Regions from separate parts of the Clostridium estertheticum genome, predicted to be linked through region 1. Evidence: a T-box and tRNA genes for the amino acid it is inferred to sense, from the RefSeq annotation. Region 1 holds a T-box; the other holds one or more tRNA genes.
What was found. A T-box is a leader RNA that pairs with one kind of tRNA and senses whether it is charged. The one in region 1 lies ahead of tyrS (tyrosine--tRNA ligase), so its partner is inferred to be a tRNA-Tyr.
Positions count from the first base shown of each region.

Region 2: it has a tRNA-Tyr gene. The T-box ahead of tyrS (tyrosine--tRNA ligase) is inferred to sense a tRNA for this amino acid. The anticodon was not compared.

Region 1 covers NZ_CP015756.1:4,276,145-4,284,551, reverse strand. The annotation lists gene A7L45_RS23395 (DUF5670 family protein) at 47-202, opposite strand; gene A7L45_RS20010 (ECF transporter S component) at 394-936, shown strand; gene A7L45_RS20005 (GerAB/ArcD/ProY family transporter) at 1,013-2,104, opposite strand; gene A7L45_RS20000 (spore germination protein) at 2,265-3,677, shown strand; gene A7L45_RS19995 (Ger(x)C family spore germination protein) at 3,664-4,782, shown strand; gene A7L45_RS19990 (AlbA family DNA-binding domain-containing protein) at 4,901-6,046, shown strand; T-box leader at 6,155-6,390, shown strand; gene tyrS (tyrosine--tRNA ligase) at 6,451-7,671, shown strand; gene A7L45_RS19980 (hypothetical protein) at 7,849-8,407, shown strand, end outside.
Region 2 covers NZ_CP015756.1:262,261-270,667, forward strand. The annotation lists gene mreB (rod shape-determining protein) at 1-1,028, shown strand, start outside; gene yyaC (spore protease YyaC) at 1,142-1,705, opposite strand; gene A7L45_RS01260 (hypothetical protein) at 1,867-2,466, shown strand; tRNA gene A7L45_RS01265 (tRNA-Thr) at 2,663-2,734, shown strand; tRNA gene A7L45_RS01270 (tRNA-Tyr) at 2,743-2,827, shown strand; tRNA gene A7L45_RS01275 (tRNA-Val) at 2,850-2,925, shown strand; tRNA gene A7L45_RS01280 (tRNA-Thr) at 2,957-3,031, shown strand; tRNA gene A7L45_RS01285 (tRNA-Tyr) at 3,037-3,121, shown strand; SAM riboswitch class I at 3,227-3,329, shown strand; gene metK (methionine adenosyltransferase) at 3,416-4,591, shown strand; gene recD2 (SF1B family DNA helicase RecD2) at 4,814-7,039, shown strand; gene A7L45_RS01300 (hypothetical protein) at 7,086-8,114, shown strand; gene A7L45_RS22695 (ComF family protein) at 8,087-8,407, shown strand, end outside.

The DNA of each region.
Region 1 (8,407 bases):
GAAAAGTCTCTTGAAAATATTTCAAGAGACTTTTTTGCATTCAATTTTATAAATTTTTTCTTTTACTAAATAGAATGTCAATTATAAATACAACTGCAGCAACTATTAGTAATATATTAATTAAACTTCCACCTTTACTAAAAAGTACTCCCATTAACCAAAATAAAACCACAAATCCACCAAGCCATCGCAAGAAAGTCATATGAATACCTCCATTTATCAAAATAACTAAATATTATATAGTATTTAGTATTTCGACAATGTATATACAATATATTAAATTATTATTTTAAAAAGCGTATGGATACATTTGAAAATAAAAAAGTATTGTATATAATGGTATTAGAGAGAATCTTAAAAAAATATTTAAGCGAAAACTTTAGGGGGAGAATGATGGAAAGTAGTAACACGTCTATTAAAACTATTGATATAGTACAAATTAGCCTTATGGCAGCTATTATATATATTGCTACATATTTAATAAAAGTACCAGTGGGGAATAAGGCTGTATTTCATATAGGGGATAGCATGGTATATTTATCTGCCTTGTTACTAGGAAAGAAAAAAGGTGTTATAGCGGCTGCACTTGGTATGACTTTATTTGATTTATCAACACCGTGGTTTTATTGGGCGCCTTTTACATTGATTATAAAAGGAGGAATGGCATACATAACAGCTATGATTGCATATAGGAAGGGATATAAAGCAGATAATTTGTGGAATAATCTATTTGCATTTATAGTAGCGGGTGTATGGATGGTTTTTGGGTATTTTCTTTCAGGCCTTGTAGTATATAAGCTAACAACTAATAACGTACTACTTGCATTTGTGGATATACCTCCAAATATTGGTCAAGTTATAGTTGGTATTGCTCTTGCATTGCCATTATCATTAACGCTTGTTAAATATAATAAAAATCATGGATTTATAAATTAGTAAAAAAGGCTCATAATATAATAAATTCTGAGCCTTTTTTACGTATATTTAAAAAGTGACTAAACCTTATAAATGCTTATTTTAGAGTAAATGTCCTACTATTTATTTTTGTTTTAAAGTAGAATATACTGAAAATTATTGTTGGTATTAATATAAGGCTTATCACAGAAAAATAAACGTAAATGTTTAAAAATTTATATAATAATACTACTTTTGCAGAAAGGAAATAGGAAAATATGAATACTAATAATGTAATAATATATATTGTGTATTTGTTAAAGAAGGAAAGCCTTTTTATTAGGATTAGTATAGCATTTAGTACTAATACATATTTTATAAACCATCCGCCAACCATTTGAAGCATTACAAAGAATTCACCACCCTCTATAAAACTAAAATAACTAACTAACTGAGTTTGTATAAGTTTAGGGTAGTTAATTCCGAGGACTCTAACTAATGAGAAGGTAGTTAAGAGACCAATATTTGCGAAGATCTCCATTTGTATTACAATCAGTATTGCAATAATGGAATGTTTTATGATTTTGGGTTTATGACAAACATTTGATAAAAATGGAATACAAGCAGCTATACCACTATAACATCCCAGTGCTTTTATTACTGATAAAATAAAAGATTGAGTTACGCCATTTGCCATTATAGGAAGTAAGTAATTGTATTTTTTATATGGAGCTGTAAGAACCGCTAAAATTATTCCTGCCACCATTATAAGTGAAATACCAATTATAACAACTATAGTTATTGCTCTAGTACCTTTCTTTGTTACATAAATTGCTGGCATTAATATAAACAATAGAAAAAACCAAGTTGGAGTTTCCTGTAGCAGATTTACATGTATTGCATTTGATTCAACTGAAGCACTTTCCATTAAACTTACAATTAGACTTAGGATAAATAAAATTAAAAAAATATCACCCATAGTTTTACCGATAGCTTTATGATATATTTCGTCCATATTATAGCAACTGTTTTTTTTGCAGATGTAAAGTATATAAATAAAATAAAGGAATATTAATATAGAGGCAATTATAACAGAAATCCAGGAATCACGTCCTCCATTTATAATAAATACATTGGGGTAAGTTTTCATTGCTACAATAGATGTACCCCAAATTATGAACATCAAATGTTTTGTATTAAGCTTATCCATTTTATCTCCTCATCATTTCAGTATTTTTATACTAACATAGACGTAATAAAATTACGCCTATGTTAGTATTATTTACCAAATTAAAAATATTAAACTTAAATATTATATAATTTTAGAATATTAAACTTTAACATTACAAACAATAAAGCGGGTGATTAAAATGGAAAAAGTAAATATAGAGTATATTAAGGAGAAATTAAAAAACAGCTATGATGTTAAATATAGAGAAATAAAATGTGAAATGGGGATAATATTTGGCGTATTCATTGATGATTTATGTGATTCTAAATTTATTAGTGAATATATATTTAACCCGCTTATACAACATGATATTACAAATGTAGATATAGAGTATATAAAAAAAGAAATATTACCAGCTAATAATATTGGTGACATTAATACCAATGATGAGGCGATATCGCACATTTTGTCTGGTGACCTAGTGCTTATTTTTTCTTTTGCAAATAAATCAATTTTTTGTGAAGCGAAAGGGTATGTAAGGAGGAGTGTAGGTATTCCTGTTACAGAAAACGTTATTAAGGGACCAAGAGAAGGATTTACAGAGGCTTTTGTAGATAACGTATCGTTGATTAGGCGGAAAATAAAAAATCTCAATTTAAAATTTGAATCCATGACTTTAGGATCTAAATCAAATACAGTAGTTGTATTATGTTATATTGAAGGTGTTGCTCCTAAAAAACTTGTTGATTATATAAGAAAAAAAGTGTCCAATATAAAATTGGAGTTTATTTTAGATACGAATTATATTGAGGAAGCTCTTAAAAATAAGAACACTACTTTTGATACAATCGGCTCTACTGAAAAACCAGATGTGGTTGCATCAAAACTTTTAGAGGGAAAGATAGCAATAGTTGTAGATGGAACGCCGTTTGTAATTACTGCACCATATTTTTTTATAGATAATTTTCAATCGCCAGACGATTATTATTCTAATAAGTATTTTGGAAATTTATCTAGAATTACAAGAGTAATTAGCTTTTTTGCAGCTTGTTTATTGTCAGGTGTATACTTGGCTCTTGCGACCTACCATTTCTCTCTTATTCCATCTGTTCTTGCAATAAGGTTCGCAGTGTCTAGGGCAGGGGTGCCTCTTCCTACAGTTCTAGAACTACTTTTAATGACATTTTTCTTCCAGCTACTTAGGGAGGCGGGTATAAGATTGCCACAGTCAATAGGTCAAGCAATGAGTATTGTTGGAGCTTTAATATTAGGCGATGCTGTAGTTGGAGTAGGAATAGCCTCCCAAAGTACTGTGGTAATAGTTGCACTATCGTCTATATCTTCTTTTTTAGTTCCTAAACTTTATGGTGCTTTATCTATATGGAATATAGTTATTATTATGTTTTCAGCAGTGCTAGGGCTTCCAGGTTTTTATATTGGATTCTTCATTTTAATCGCACATATGTCGGGTCTGGAAAGTTGTGGATATCCATATTTGTTTCCGTTTGGCACATTAGAAAGTTTTAAATCTAAGGATATATTATATAGGAAAGATCTTAACAATATATCTAATAATATTTTCGATAAGGATAATTACAATGAGAAAATATAAAAAAATATTGCTTATAATATGTTTAATAATAAATTGTTTTAATATGTCAGCATGCTTTAGTTACAGGGATATAAATAGGGTTTTATTTGTTACTGCATTAGTCATAGATGTGGATCAAAGTGGTAACCCTGTAACATACATTGAAGCGTTTAAGGGAATAAAGGGGGCGTCTACTGAAGGTGTGGATGAGAGAATATTATTTAATGGTAAAGGAAAAACATTATTTGAGGCCATTAGAGATATGAACTCAACCTCAAGTTACAAATTAAATTATACACAAAATAAAGTCATAATATTTACTCAAAGGGCTGCAGAGCACGGACTTGATAATTTCGTAGACTTGCTATCTCGTGACCAGGAATTACTTGTAAGACCCTATATAGCAGTATATCCAGGGGATGCACAAAAACTTATGGGGTTGAAAATTACTCAGGAAAAGTACATTGGGTTCTTTATAACAGAACTTATACAAAACATTGGATCATCCCCAAGAGCTGTAATATTAACTTTAAATGATTATCTAAATAAAAGAGTTGCTGGAGAGAAAACATCTGTATTAACAATAATAGATATGCCAAAGGATAGTTTGGAGCCGAAATTACAAATAAATGGTGGAGCGGTAATCAAAGATGATAAAATGGTAAGCATTTTAGAAAGTACTGAGGGGCTAGGATATAACTTTTTAAAGAATACTTTATCAAGTGGTATTTTAGAAGTAACTAATCCTTGTGATATTAATAAATTTGTTACTCTAGAAATAGTAAAAAGTAAAACTAAAACAGAAGTAAATTATTCAGATAACATTGTTCACTTTAAAAAGAAAATTAAAGTTAAGGTAGATTTTGGTGAGGCTCAAGAAAGTATTATACTTACTAAAAAAAATGTTGCGAAAATGGAAGAGACGGCAGAAGATAACATCAAGAAGGCTTGCAATATCTTATTTTCTAAATACAAGGATAAGGGGATAGATATTTTTGAAATAAGTGATGAATTTTATAGGAAATATCCAAATGTAAAAATCCCAAATATTATTAAGAAAACTGAGTTGAAAGTCGAAGTAGATGTAGAAATAATGACCTCCGGAGATGATAAAAATTTTCATTAATTTAGCATTATTTATGTAATGGTATTTAATCCTCTTTTGTTGTAAAATATAATTACATTTGAAACATTGTTATACTATAATAATAATATATTATTATAGCGGGGTTGGGGTGAAATACATGGATTTAAAAAGAATTAGCATCTTGCTCAAAAGGGATGAGGGTACAAAACTAGATTACAAGCAAAAAATTGATATATTAATAGAAAGTGGTAAAAAAGAATTAGCTAAAGATGTATCTGCTATAGCAAATTCTCGTGGAGGACGTGGATATATCATAATTGGGGTAGAGGATAAAACAAAAAGAATTATAGGTATTGATGCCAATGAATTTAAAGAAGAACAAATTCAACAAATAATTAGTTCAAGATGTGAACCACCTATTCCAATATCCATAGATTTTATATTATATCAAAGCAAAAACCTGGCAATTATAACTATATATGATGGTGGTCAGAAACCTTATCAATTAAGGGAAAATGGGGCGTTTTACATAAGACGAGGGTCCACAACAGATACAATGAGGAAAGAGGAATTAATTTCCTGTTTACAAGAAAATTTTAATCTTAATATTGAGACTATGCCTATTATGAATAGTGATGTTAATAGTTTGAATTTCAATATAATCAATAAGTATTTTGAAAATAAAGGAATCTTAGTAAATAACGATAATAGGTTAGAATTTATGGACAATGCAGGAATAACTTTTATAGAAAGAGATTATAATAAAAGGGTAGTTACCCTGGGTGGATTATTAGTATTTTCCTCAATAAATAGTATTTATTTACCTCATAATATGATAAAGATTATAAATAAGGTAAACGATAAATTCGATGAGGTAATACTTGTGCAAGGTAATTTATTAGATATGTTAGATAGAGTAGAAGAAATTTTAAAAAAGATATTTCCATCAAATTATCCTATAAGTGCAGTTCATGAAGCCGTAAAGAATGCAATACTTTATAGGGATTATACTATATTTAACAAGGAAATTGAAATAGTAGTAAATTACAACAGTGTAAGTGTAATTAGCCCTGGTAATCTATTATTTTCAACTGAAGTTAATACTCATAATTATTTAAAAAGAAACATGTGGATATATGATAAGCTAATAGTTTTGGATGACAAAAAAAGATTTATAAAATCGGGGAAAGGATTTGCACGAATGAAAAAGGATTTTATTAAGTATGGTAAAGTAATATTTGTGGATTCAAAAGATGATAATACCTTTAAGTCTATTTTCCCAGGAGTTAAGCATTTTATTTGAGCCTATATTTAATAATGTCTATATATTAAATATATATTTAATATATACGGGGAAAATAGTTGAAAATAAACGTAATAAATGGTTAAATAGATATAAGTTAAAAAAATATATAAAGCTATGAAAGAAAAAAGTAACTATAGGAATTATTAAGAGAGCTAGTGGTAGGTGTGAACTAGTTAAGGAATATGGTGAATTACATTCTGGAGCTTTAAGCTGAAATAAAGTTATGCGTCACCATAGGTGACGATTAAATTAAGCTGAGACGGGTTGACCTTACGTTATAAGGAAAAAGCGGATTGTTAAATCAATTTGGGTGGTACCACGGAAAATATTTCGTCCCTTTCATAGGGGGCGTTTTTTTTATCCCCAAAAATAAGTAGTATTAAAATAGGGAGGAACAAATCATGGAAAATGTATATGATACACTTTTAGAACGAGGATATTTAAAGCAACTTACTCACGAGGATGATATCAAGAAAATATTAGGAAAGGAGAAGGTTACATTTTATATAGGATTTGATCCAACAGCGGATAGCCTACATGTTGGTCATTTTGTTACTATGATGTTTATGGCACATATGCAAAGGGCAGGGCATAGACCTATAGCATTAGTTGGTGGAGGAACTGCGATGATAGGTGATCCATCTGGTAAAACAGATATGAGAAAAATGCTTTCAAAGGAAGAAATTGATCATAACATAAGTTGCATAAAAACTCAGCTTTCAAGACTTATAGATTTTAAGGATGACAAAGCAATACTTGAAAACAATGCAAACTGGTTATTAAACTTAAATTATGTAGAATTTATAAGGGATATAGGAGTACATTTTACAGTAAACAGGATGTTAGCTGCTGAGTGTTATAAACAGAGATTAGAAAAGGGTTTATCTTTCCTTGAATTTAACTATATGCTTATGCAAGGATATGATTTTTTAATGTTAAATCAGAAATATGGATGCACTATGCAATTAGGTGGAGATGATCAATGGTCAAACATTATTGCTGGCATGGAACTGATAAGAAAAAAAGAAAGTAAAGCTTCTTATGGAATAACTTGTGCATTATTAACAAATAGTGAAGGCAAGAAAATGGGGAAAACGGAAAATGGCGCTTTATGGCTTGACGCAGATAAAACATCTCCACATGATTTTTACCAATACTGGAGAAATGTAGAGGACTCAGTTGTAGAGAAATGTTTATCTTTACTTACCTTTGTACCAATGGACGAAATCAGGAGGCTCTGCGCTTTAGAGGGTGAAAAAATTAATGAGGCTAAAAAAGTTTTAGCTTTTGAGGTTACAAAACTTATTCATGGAGAAGAAGAAGCTATGAAGGCTCAAAGCGCAGCACAAGCATTGTTTGGTGCTGGAGCTGATATGAGTAGCGTGCCGACTGTATCTATCCCAGGAAGCATGTTAGGTGCTGGATTGATGGATATATTAGTCTACACTAAAGTATTACCTTCAAAAGCAGAAGCTAGAAGGCTAATAGAACAAGGCGGATTAACTATCAATGATAAGAGGATCGAAGATAAAAATGAAACTCTAGTAGATACTGATTTCAAAGATGGTAAAGTACTTATTAAAAAAGGAAAGAAAAAATATTACTCATTGATCATTGAATAAAACATTCTAAAAGGCAAAGTTAAAATTTATATTTTAGCTTTGTCTTTTGATTTAAAAGGGCAATTTAATATTTATAGAAAATTATTGATATCCCCTTCAAAAAAATGGTTTATATACGATAATAAAATATTGATGATTTTTTAAATATTAGTAACTTAAACAAATTGGAGGTGGCTTATGGCGATAATTAGTAATAATCCAATTTTGCAAAATCCTTTAGCTAAAAAAGCTTTTAGTAAAATATCATTTGAAGCTGGAGAGAAATTCAATGCAAGAATTGTAAGTGTAGACCAGCAAAAAGGAGAAGTTAATTTAAAATTATTAGATGGATGGCAATTTGTGGCGAAGCTAGATAAGCCACTAGAACAAGGGACTAGCGGTAGCGTTCTGAATTTTGAAGTAGAAGGATTCGAAGAGGGAAAGCTTAAAATAAAGCTAGTACATGAGGATAGTAAAAACGTAGAAAATGACATTTTAAAAGACAATCATAGTGGAAAATTATTAAGCACTGACAAAACAGACGCTTTACTTTTTGAAAAAATGATAAAACATGATATGCCTCTAACTAAAGATAATATAACTGATATAAAAAACTTAGTTGATTTTAAAGGGAAAATATCTTTGAATGGGGAAAAAGAGGATGCTTTTATAACTAAATATATTGAAAGTAGAAACATTGACCCAAATAGTGCTAAAGCTAATGATATAACAAAAGTTTTAAAAGATTTTTTTGCAG
Region 2 (8,407 bases), 750 kb from region 1:
TTTTAAAAATGGGCACGGACATGGGAATTGATTTAGGAACAGCAACAGTACTTGTATATATCAAAGGAAAAGGCGTTATTTTAAAAGAACCTTCTGTTGTTGCCATAGATAGAAGTAATAATAGGGTATTAGCAGTTGGAGAAGAAGCTAGGCAAATGATAGGAAGAACGCCGGGAAATATTGTGGCAATACGTCCTATGAGGGACGGTGTTATTTCAGATTATGATATAACTGAAAAAATGTTAAAACACTTTATAAAGAAGGCTTGTGGTAAAAGAAGATTATCCGCTCCAAGGGTTGTGATTTGCGTCCCTTGTGAGTCAACTGAAGTGGAAAGAAGAGCAGTCGAAGATGCAGCTAGAAATGCAGGAGCTAAAAAAGTTCAACTTATAGAGGAACCTTTAGCGGCAGCGATAGGAGCTGGACTCGACATTAGTAAAGCAAGTGGTAATATGGTTATTGATATTGGTGGAGGTACTACCGATATTGCGGTTATTTCTTTAGGAGGCATGGTCGTACGTGAATCTATTAAAGTAGCTGGAGACAGGTTTGATGAAAATATCATAAAATATATTAGGAAAAAGCATAAATTAATGATTGGAGAGAGAACTGCAGAGGATTTAAAAATCAACATAGGTTGTGCTTATAGACAAGATGAAGAGGAAAGCATGGAGATAAGAGGAAGGGACTTAGTTACAGGTCTTCCGAAAAATCTGGCAGTAACATCCGAGGAAATGAGAGAAGCTTTAAAAGAGGCAGTATCGCAAATAGCGGGATGTGCACATTCAGTGTTAGAAAAAACACCGCCTGAGTTATCGGCGGATATAGCTGATAAAGGTATAATTATGACTGGTGGAGGTTCATTGTTAAAGGGACTCGACAAATTAATACAAGAGGTTACTAAGGTTCCAGTATATTTGGCTGAGGACCCGATATCATGTGTAGCACTCGGAACAGGTAAAGTATTGGATTACGTGGATAAATTAGGTAATTCATTTGGTGGATATAACAATTATTTATCAAAGTAAAAAGTGTAAACAAGCTATAAAAATAAGCAATACAATTATTCTAATAATTGTATTGCTTATTTTTATATATTTTAAAAAAATTAAAACATTATTAATTATTATAGATAAAGTAATTAGAGCATGTTAATAGGAATTAAATTGTTTTGATCAGTGGTAAGTGAGTATAAATAATATGAATGTATAAGGGATCTACTTAAAACATTAGCAATTTCCATTACTAAACTAAGTCTTATGTTTCTATTAGTGAATAATTCACTATCATTACTTGAATCTACTATACCAACTAATGAGATATTGCCTACTTTAGGAAGGTTTTTACCTACGCCTTTACCAGGATGGATTGGATAATTCCTAGCTTGGATTTCACCAATATTTGCAATATCGCCGAGACAAGCATCAACACCTATGATAGTGCAGTTTGGATGTTTAGCGTTTATTTCAGATAACTTACTATCTATGTTTAAGGCATGAATTGGATTATCTATAGTGCCATAAACGGGTAATGGAAAGGAACTATTCTTTAAAAAGGTACCAACCAAAGGTCCAAGGCAATCACCTATACATCTATCGGTACCTATGCAAACGACTAGAGTGTTTTTGTCAATATAGTCTTTTAGAAAATTAGAAATTGTATAGTATGCTAAAGGGTCTTTATAATGGGTTTTAGCTTTGCTCAAGAAATATACCTCCTTGCATTTCTGCCTTTGAAAAACAATTCTTATTTATTTTCCTATGAATCATTTATATGAATAAACTCCCAGCATTATTATTATAAAGAATAAAAAAATCATTAATTGGCAAATAATCTATATATAATAATTATTTGGGGTGATATTTTATGAAAAGAATTAATTCGTTATTCATTATTATATTCTCAACTTTAGTAAGTGTGATTAGCATGGTTTCATATCATTACTATGTTAATAATTTGCATAAACCTGAGGTGGCTGAGTATACAAAACATTCTAATTCAAGAACAACTAATAATGATGGGGTTAAAGTGCTTATAAGGGATAATATGCAGGATAAAAAATTGAGTAGTAATTATAAAAAAGAAGAAGAAAAGGTGAGCGGTAGTAGCTCAAATGTAATTTCATCAGATCTAGATACTAAAAAAAATGAGGAGGAGAAGGATAGTCTAGAAAATTATTATAAGTATATAGAAAAAAATGAAAAAGCAGTTTTTAAAGTATCCGCATCAAAAATAGAAGAAAATTTAACTACTTCTGATAAAATCAAGTTATTGTATGTAAGTATGAAGTTAGATAAAGAGGAGTATAAGAAAGTGAAGGAATATTTATATGCTAAAGATGTTGAGGGAGGGGTTCTTAAAGCACTTAAATTATTGAAAAAAGATTTATCGGAAAAAGAATATGACAAAGTTCGGAAAGTTGCTGGAAGGTTTATAGATATGAACTTGGCAGAAGAACTGAATTAACTATATTTAGGTAGGTTATATAAAAAAACTCTTGAATAATAAAAAGTTGTATTAGCGTTTAATACTGAGTAAATATGAGAATGATATAGTAATGTAGAGAAGAAGTCGTTTATTTAAGGAAAATAAATTTGTAATTTATTTTTTTAAGTTGTATAATAATCCTTGTCGACACGGCAAAACGATATATTAATAATGTGCTGGCATGGCTCAACGGTAGAGCAGCTGACTTGTAATCAGCAGGTTGTAGGTTCAATTCCTATTGCCAGCTTCACATATGGAGGAGTTCCCGAGTGGCCAAAGGGGGCAGACTGTAAATCTGTTACGTAATGTTTCGATGGTTCGAATCCATCCTCCTCCACCATTTATCGTGTTTATTTAATTCTGGGAGCATAGCTCAGCTGGGAGAGCATCTGCCTTACAAGCAGAGGGTCACAGGTTCGAACCCTGTTGTTCCCACCATAACAATTTTTTTATAATCGAATAAGTATATGCTAGCATGGCTCAACGGTAGAGCAGCTGACTTGTAATCAGCAGGTTGTAGGTTCAATTCCTATTGCTAGCTCCACATATGGAGGAGTTCCCGAGTGGCCAAAGGGGGCAGACTGTAAATCTGTTACGTAATGTTTCGATGGTTCGAATCCATCCTCCTCCACCAAAAGACATCAATAGATGTCTTTTTTTACTTATTTAATCTAAAAGAATTGATATGTTGACACTGCTGATTGCATGTGGTAGTATAATGAAAACTTAATATTGATAACTCTTATCAAGAGAGGTGGAGGGAAAAAGGCCCTATGAAACCCGGCAACCGGTGCTATGCACCATGGTGCCAATTCCTGCAGTTATAATCTGCAAGATAAGGGAGATGGATAAAACACCTCTTCTTATTTTTGGAAGGGGTTTTATTTTTATAAAAAATTATTATTTAGCATTAGAAAGGAGAATTAATATGAAAAGATTATTCACATCAGAATCAGTTACAGAAGGACATCCAGATAAAATTTGTGACCAAATTTCAGATGCTGTACTTGATGCTATATTAGAACAAGATCCTTACGCTAGAGTTGCTTGTGAAACTGCAGTTACTACTGGAATGGTATTGGTTATGGGAGAGATAACAACTAATTGTTATGTAGATGTTCCTAAAGTTGTTAGAAATACTATTGAAGGTATAGGATACACTAGAGCGAAATATGGTTTCGATGCTAGTACATGCGCAGTAATTACATCTATTAATGAACAATCATCAGATATAGCTATGGGTGTTGATGAAGACTTAGAGTCTAAGGAAGGCCGTACATCGAAAGTTGATTCAATAGGCGCTGGAGATCAAGGTATGATGTTTGGGTTTGCCACTAATGAGACACCAGAGTATATGCCTCTTCCAATTTCTATGGCACATAGATTAGCAAGAAGATTAAGTGAAGTAAGGAAAGATGGTACATTAAAATACTTGAGACCAGATGGAAAAACTCAAGTTACTGTAGAGTATGAAGACAATAAACCAGTTAGAATAGATACTATTGTTATTTCAACTCAACATGGAGTAGAAGCAACTCATGATCAAATTGAAAAAGATTTAATAGAAAACGTAATAAAGCCAATAGTTCCAAGTGAATTATTAGATGAAAATACGAAATATTATATAAATCCTACAGGTAGATTTGTTATCGGAGGACCACAAGGTGATTCTGGTTTAACAGGAAGAAAAATAATAGTTGATACTTATGGAGGATCTGGTAGACATGGCGGTGGATGTTTCTCAGGAAAAGATCCAACGAAAGTTGATAGATCAGCTGCATATGCTGCAAGATGGGTTGCTAAAAATTTAGTAGCTGCAGGGGTTTCAGATAAATTAGAAATTCAGTTAGCTTATGCTATAGGTGTAGCCAAGCCAGTATCTATAGAAGCAGAAACTTTTGGAACAGGAAAAATTTCTGACGATAAAATAGTTGCAATAATCGAAAAAGTATTTGATTTAAGACCAGCTGTTATTATAAGAGAATTAGATCTTAGAAAACCTATTTATAAACAAGTAGCAGCTTATGGACATTTTGGAAGAAATGATTTGGATTTAAGTTGGGAAAAATTAAATAAGGTTGATGAAATAAAAAAATATTTATAATATAAGTAAAAAAGGATGACAATTAATAATTGTTATCCTTCTTTTGCGTATATAATTATTAATTTTAAAGTAAAACAATTATAAAACCATATTTATTATGCAATTTATGGATTATTAATTAGAATTTTGATAAAACTTAAGATAGAGGTATACTATTGATAAAAGTTGTATAACACATATGATATAATATTATTATATAAATTTATAAATAGGGGAGATTTTATGTCAGAAATACAAGGAACAATCGAAGATATAGTATTTCATAATGAAGACAATGGATATATGATTGCTCATTTAAATGATAATAAAAAACAAATAACCGTGGTTGGCGTTGTGCCATATATAAGTGAAGGTCAGAATCTGAAGTTAACTGGAGAGTGGGTCAATCATCCTCAATTTGGTAAACAATTTAAGATAGTCCAATGTGAGGAAATTATACCTAGCTCACTTATGGGTATAGAAAAATATTTATCTTCAGGAGTTATTCAGGGAATAGGACCTGTAACTGCTAAAAAAATAGTACAGCGCTTTGGCGAAGATACTATGAATATATTAGATAATGAGATAGAAAAATTAAAAGAAATTGATGGTATAGGACAAAAAAAGATTCAGTTAATATTTGAATCTTACGCAAAGCAACGAGAAGTAAAAAATATTATGATATTTCTTCAAACATATGGAGTAACACCTAGCCAATGTGTAAAAATATATAAAAAGTATGGAGCAGAATCGATAAAAGTAGTTCAAGATAATCCTTATGTACTAACTGAAACTATTTCCGGTGTAGGATTTAAAATTGCAGATAAGATAGCGCGGAGTTTAGGGATTGATAAAGAATCACCTTTTAGAATACAAAGTGGGATTAATTATGTGGTTAATGAATTCTGTGCTATGGGAAACACTTATATGCCCCTTTTTAAATTGTATAAGCAATCTAAAAACATTCTTGGGGTTACTGATGAAGAAATTGAGAAAAATATTTATGATAATGTATTGAACGGGAAATTGAAGATTGAGAATATAGATGAAGAAGACTGCGTTTTTACTATGCCTTTTTATTATTGTGAATTAAGTATAACTAAAAAAATTATAACCTTATCTATAGAAGAGTATGAAGAATTAGAAATAGATATAGAAGAAAAAATTAATGATTTTGAGAACGAAAAAAATATACAATTTGCGACTTCTCAAAGAAGTGCAATTTGCGGGGCTATGGAAAATAGTATTGAAATTATAACAGGAGGACCAGGTACAGGTAAAACAACTATAATCAATTGCATTATAGAAATGTTTGAAAAAGCAGGACTTAAAGTGTATATGGCTGCTCCCACAGGACGCGCTGCGAAAAGGATGACTGAAGCTACTGGGCGTGAAGCGAAAACAATACATAGACTGCTAGAGCTTGGGATAGGTGGAGATGACAGTTCGCAGTTTACTAAAAGCGAGGAATCTCCACTTGATTGTGATGTATTAATTGTTGATGAAGCATCTATGATAGACATAATGCTTATGAATAGTTTGTTAAATGCGATTACAATAGGGACTAGACTTATAATAGTTGGTGACGTTGATCAGTTACCATCAGTTGGACCGGGTAACGTTCTGAGAGACCTTATTGATAGCAAAAGTGTTAAGGTGGTTAAACTTAAGGAGATTTTTAGGCAAGCACAGGAAAGTATGATTATTGTAAATGCCCATAAGATTAATAATGGTGAAATGCCTATTCTAAATAAAAAGGGTAAAGATTTTTATTTTATTGAAAACAATGAACCGGAGAAAACTTTAAATAACATAATAGCTTTAATAAATACAAGATTACCTAATTTTAATAAAGAGTGGGATAAAATGAAGAACATTCAAATATTATCACCCATGAGGAAAGGCATACTCGGCATAGAAAATTTAAATATCGAACTTCAGAAAATATTAAATCCTAAAATTAAAGGTAAAAAAGAAAAAGAATTTAGAAATACCATATTTAGAGTTGGTGACAAGGTTATGCAAATAAAAAATAATTACTCTATGAAGTGGCATAAAATGAACGCAAAGGCAGATGATGGCACTGGAATTTTTAATGGTGATGTAGGTTATGTAGAAGATATTAATGATGATAATGAGAATGTTGTTGTCATTTTTGATGATGATAAGCGCGTAGAATACGAGGGTGTGAATTTAGATGAACTAATGCTTGCTTATGCTATAACGATACATAAGAGTCAAGGAAGTGAGTTTGAAGTTGTAATTATGCCTATGTTTATGGGGCCACCACTTTTAATGAATAGAAATTTGCTATATACAGGTATAACTAGGGCTAAAAATATGGTTGTTTTAGTGGGAGAGAGAAAAGCTATTAGTTTCATGAAAGACAATAACAGAAGTTTCGAGAGATATTCTGCACTGGGATTTAGAATAAAACAAATAGTAGATGCAAATCTCAGTCTAGATTAATATTACGACGCCGCAGGTGATTATTTAATTATAAAGGAGATTTTACATGGTTTACTACGCAAAATTAAACCTTAGTAAGGAAAAAGATGAAATTAGTAAGGAAATTTTTAAAGCTTACATAAATGGTGAAAATAATATTGATATTGTATCTGTATTTTACAATTCCTCTGATATATTCTTAAAAACTATAGTAACATATGCAAATGAAAACAAAAAAATATTGTATATAACTAATGAAGACGAACGTAACACTGATATTCTTTATTATATTAATAAATTTAGTAATCTACGTCAATATGTGTATTCATCTACAACAAATTATAGGAGTGAAGGTGGGTATTTATATATATGTAGCCATGAGAATGCATTAAACCTACAAGAAAAATTTGATTTGGTTATTTATAATGATATTAGGAGTTTCCCAAAGTTTAATAAAGAGCAAATAAAAAATATATTACTGAAAATGCGAAACATAGGCGGTTTAGCTATAGCATATTGTGTAGAAAATGTTTTAAGCGAAGATAATACAATTATGTTTCCGATAAAAAATGCTAATATCCCAATTATTGAGCCTAGGATTATAACTACTAGAATAAATCTTAGTCTGGATATACCTTTAGTAGTTTATGAATATTTAAATTGGTCAATAATATCTAACAGAAAGGTAATAATATTTGTGCCGGACGCACAAAAGGCTATGTCAGTATTCGCGTACCTTAGTAATTTTAAAAAAAAGTTAAGTGAAAATATAGTTTTATTTATTAAAAGTAGAAGCGATGATAATATTAAAGTAAACTTTATGAATAAAGATAAGGGAATACTTGTAACAAATGACTTTGAAGAAAACTATTTAGAATTCCATTCGATTGATGTTATAGTTTACTTTGCTGATAACGTGAAATTTGACTATAAACAATTATTTTTTTTATCAAGCAAGGTCGGAAGATTTGAGAATATACAAAGGGGCGAGGCTATATTTTTAGCTAATGCCCAAACTGTTCAAATGGATAAAGCTAAAAGTATGGCTAGTAAATTTAATGAGAAAGCGTGGGAAAGAGGATTATTAAATATATAAAAAAGATACTTTATTGTTTAGTTCAAGTTATATATTCTGGTGATGAATCATGCGTAATATGTAGTGGATATAGTGAAGAAAGTGAAGCGCTATGCACTGTATGTAGAAAAAAACTTAGACGCTCCGAGGAAAGCTTTTATATAGGTAGTAGCGAAGAAGAATATGTTGCAAGGTCAGTGTTTTATTATTCGAGTATTGTTAAAGAACTGATTATTAGACTCAAATATAAAAATGATTTTATATGTGGCGAAATTTTGGCTAAATATATGCTGGAATCTGTTAAAAATAATTAT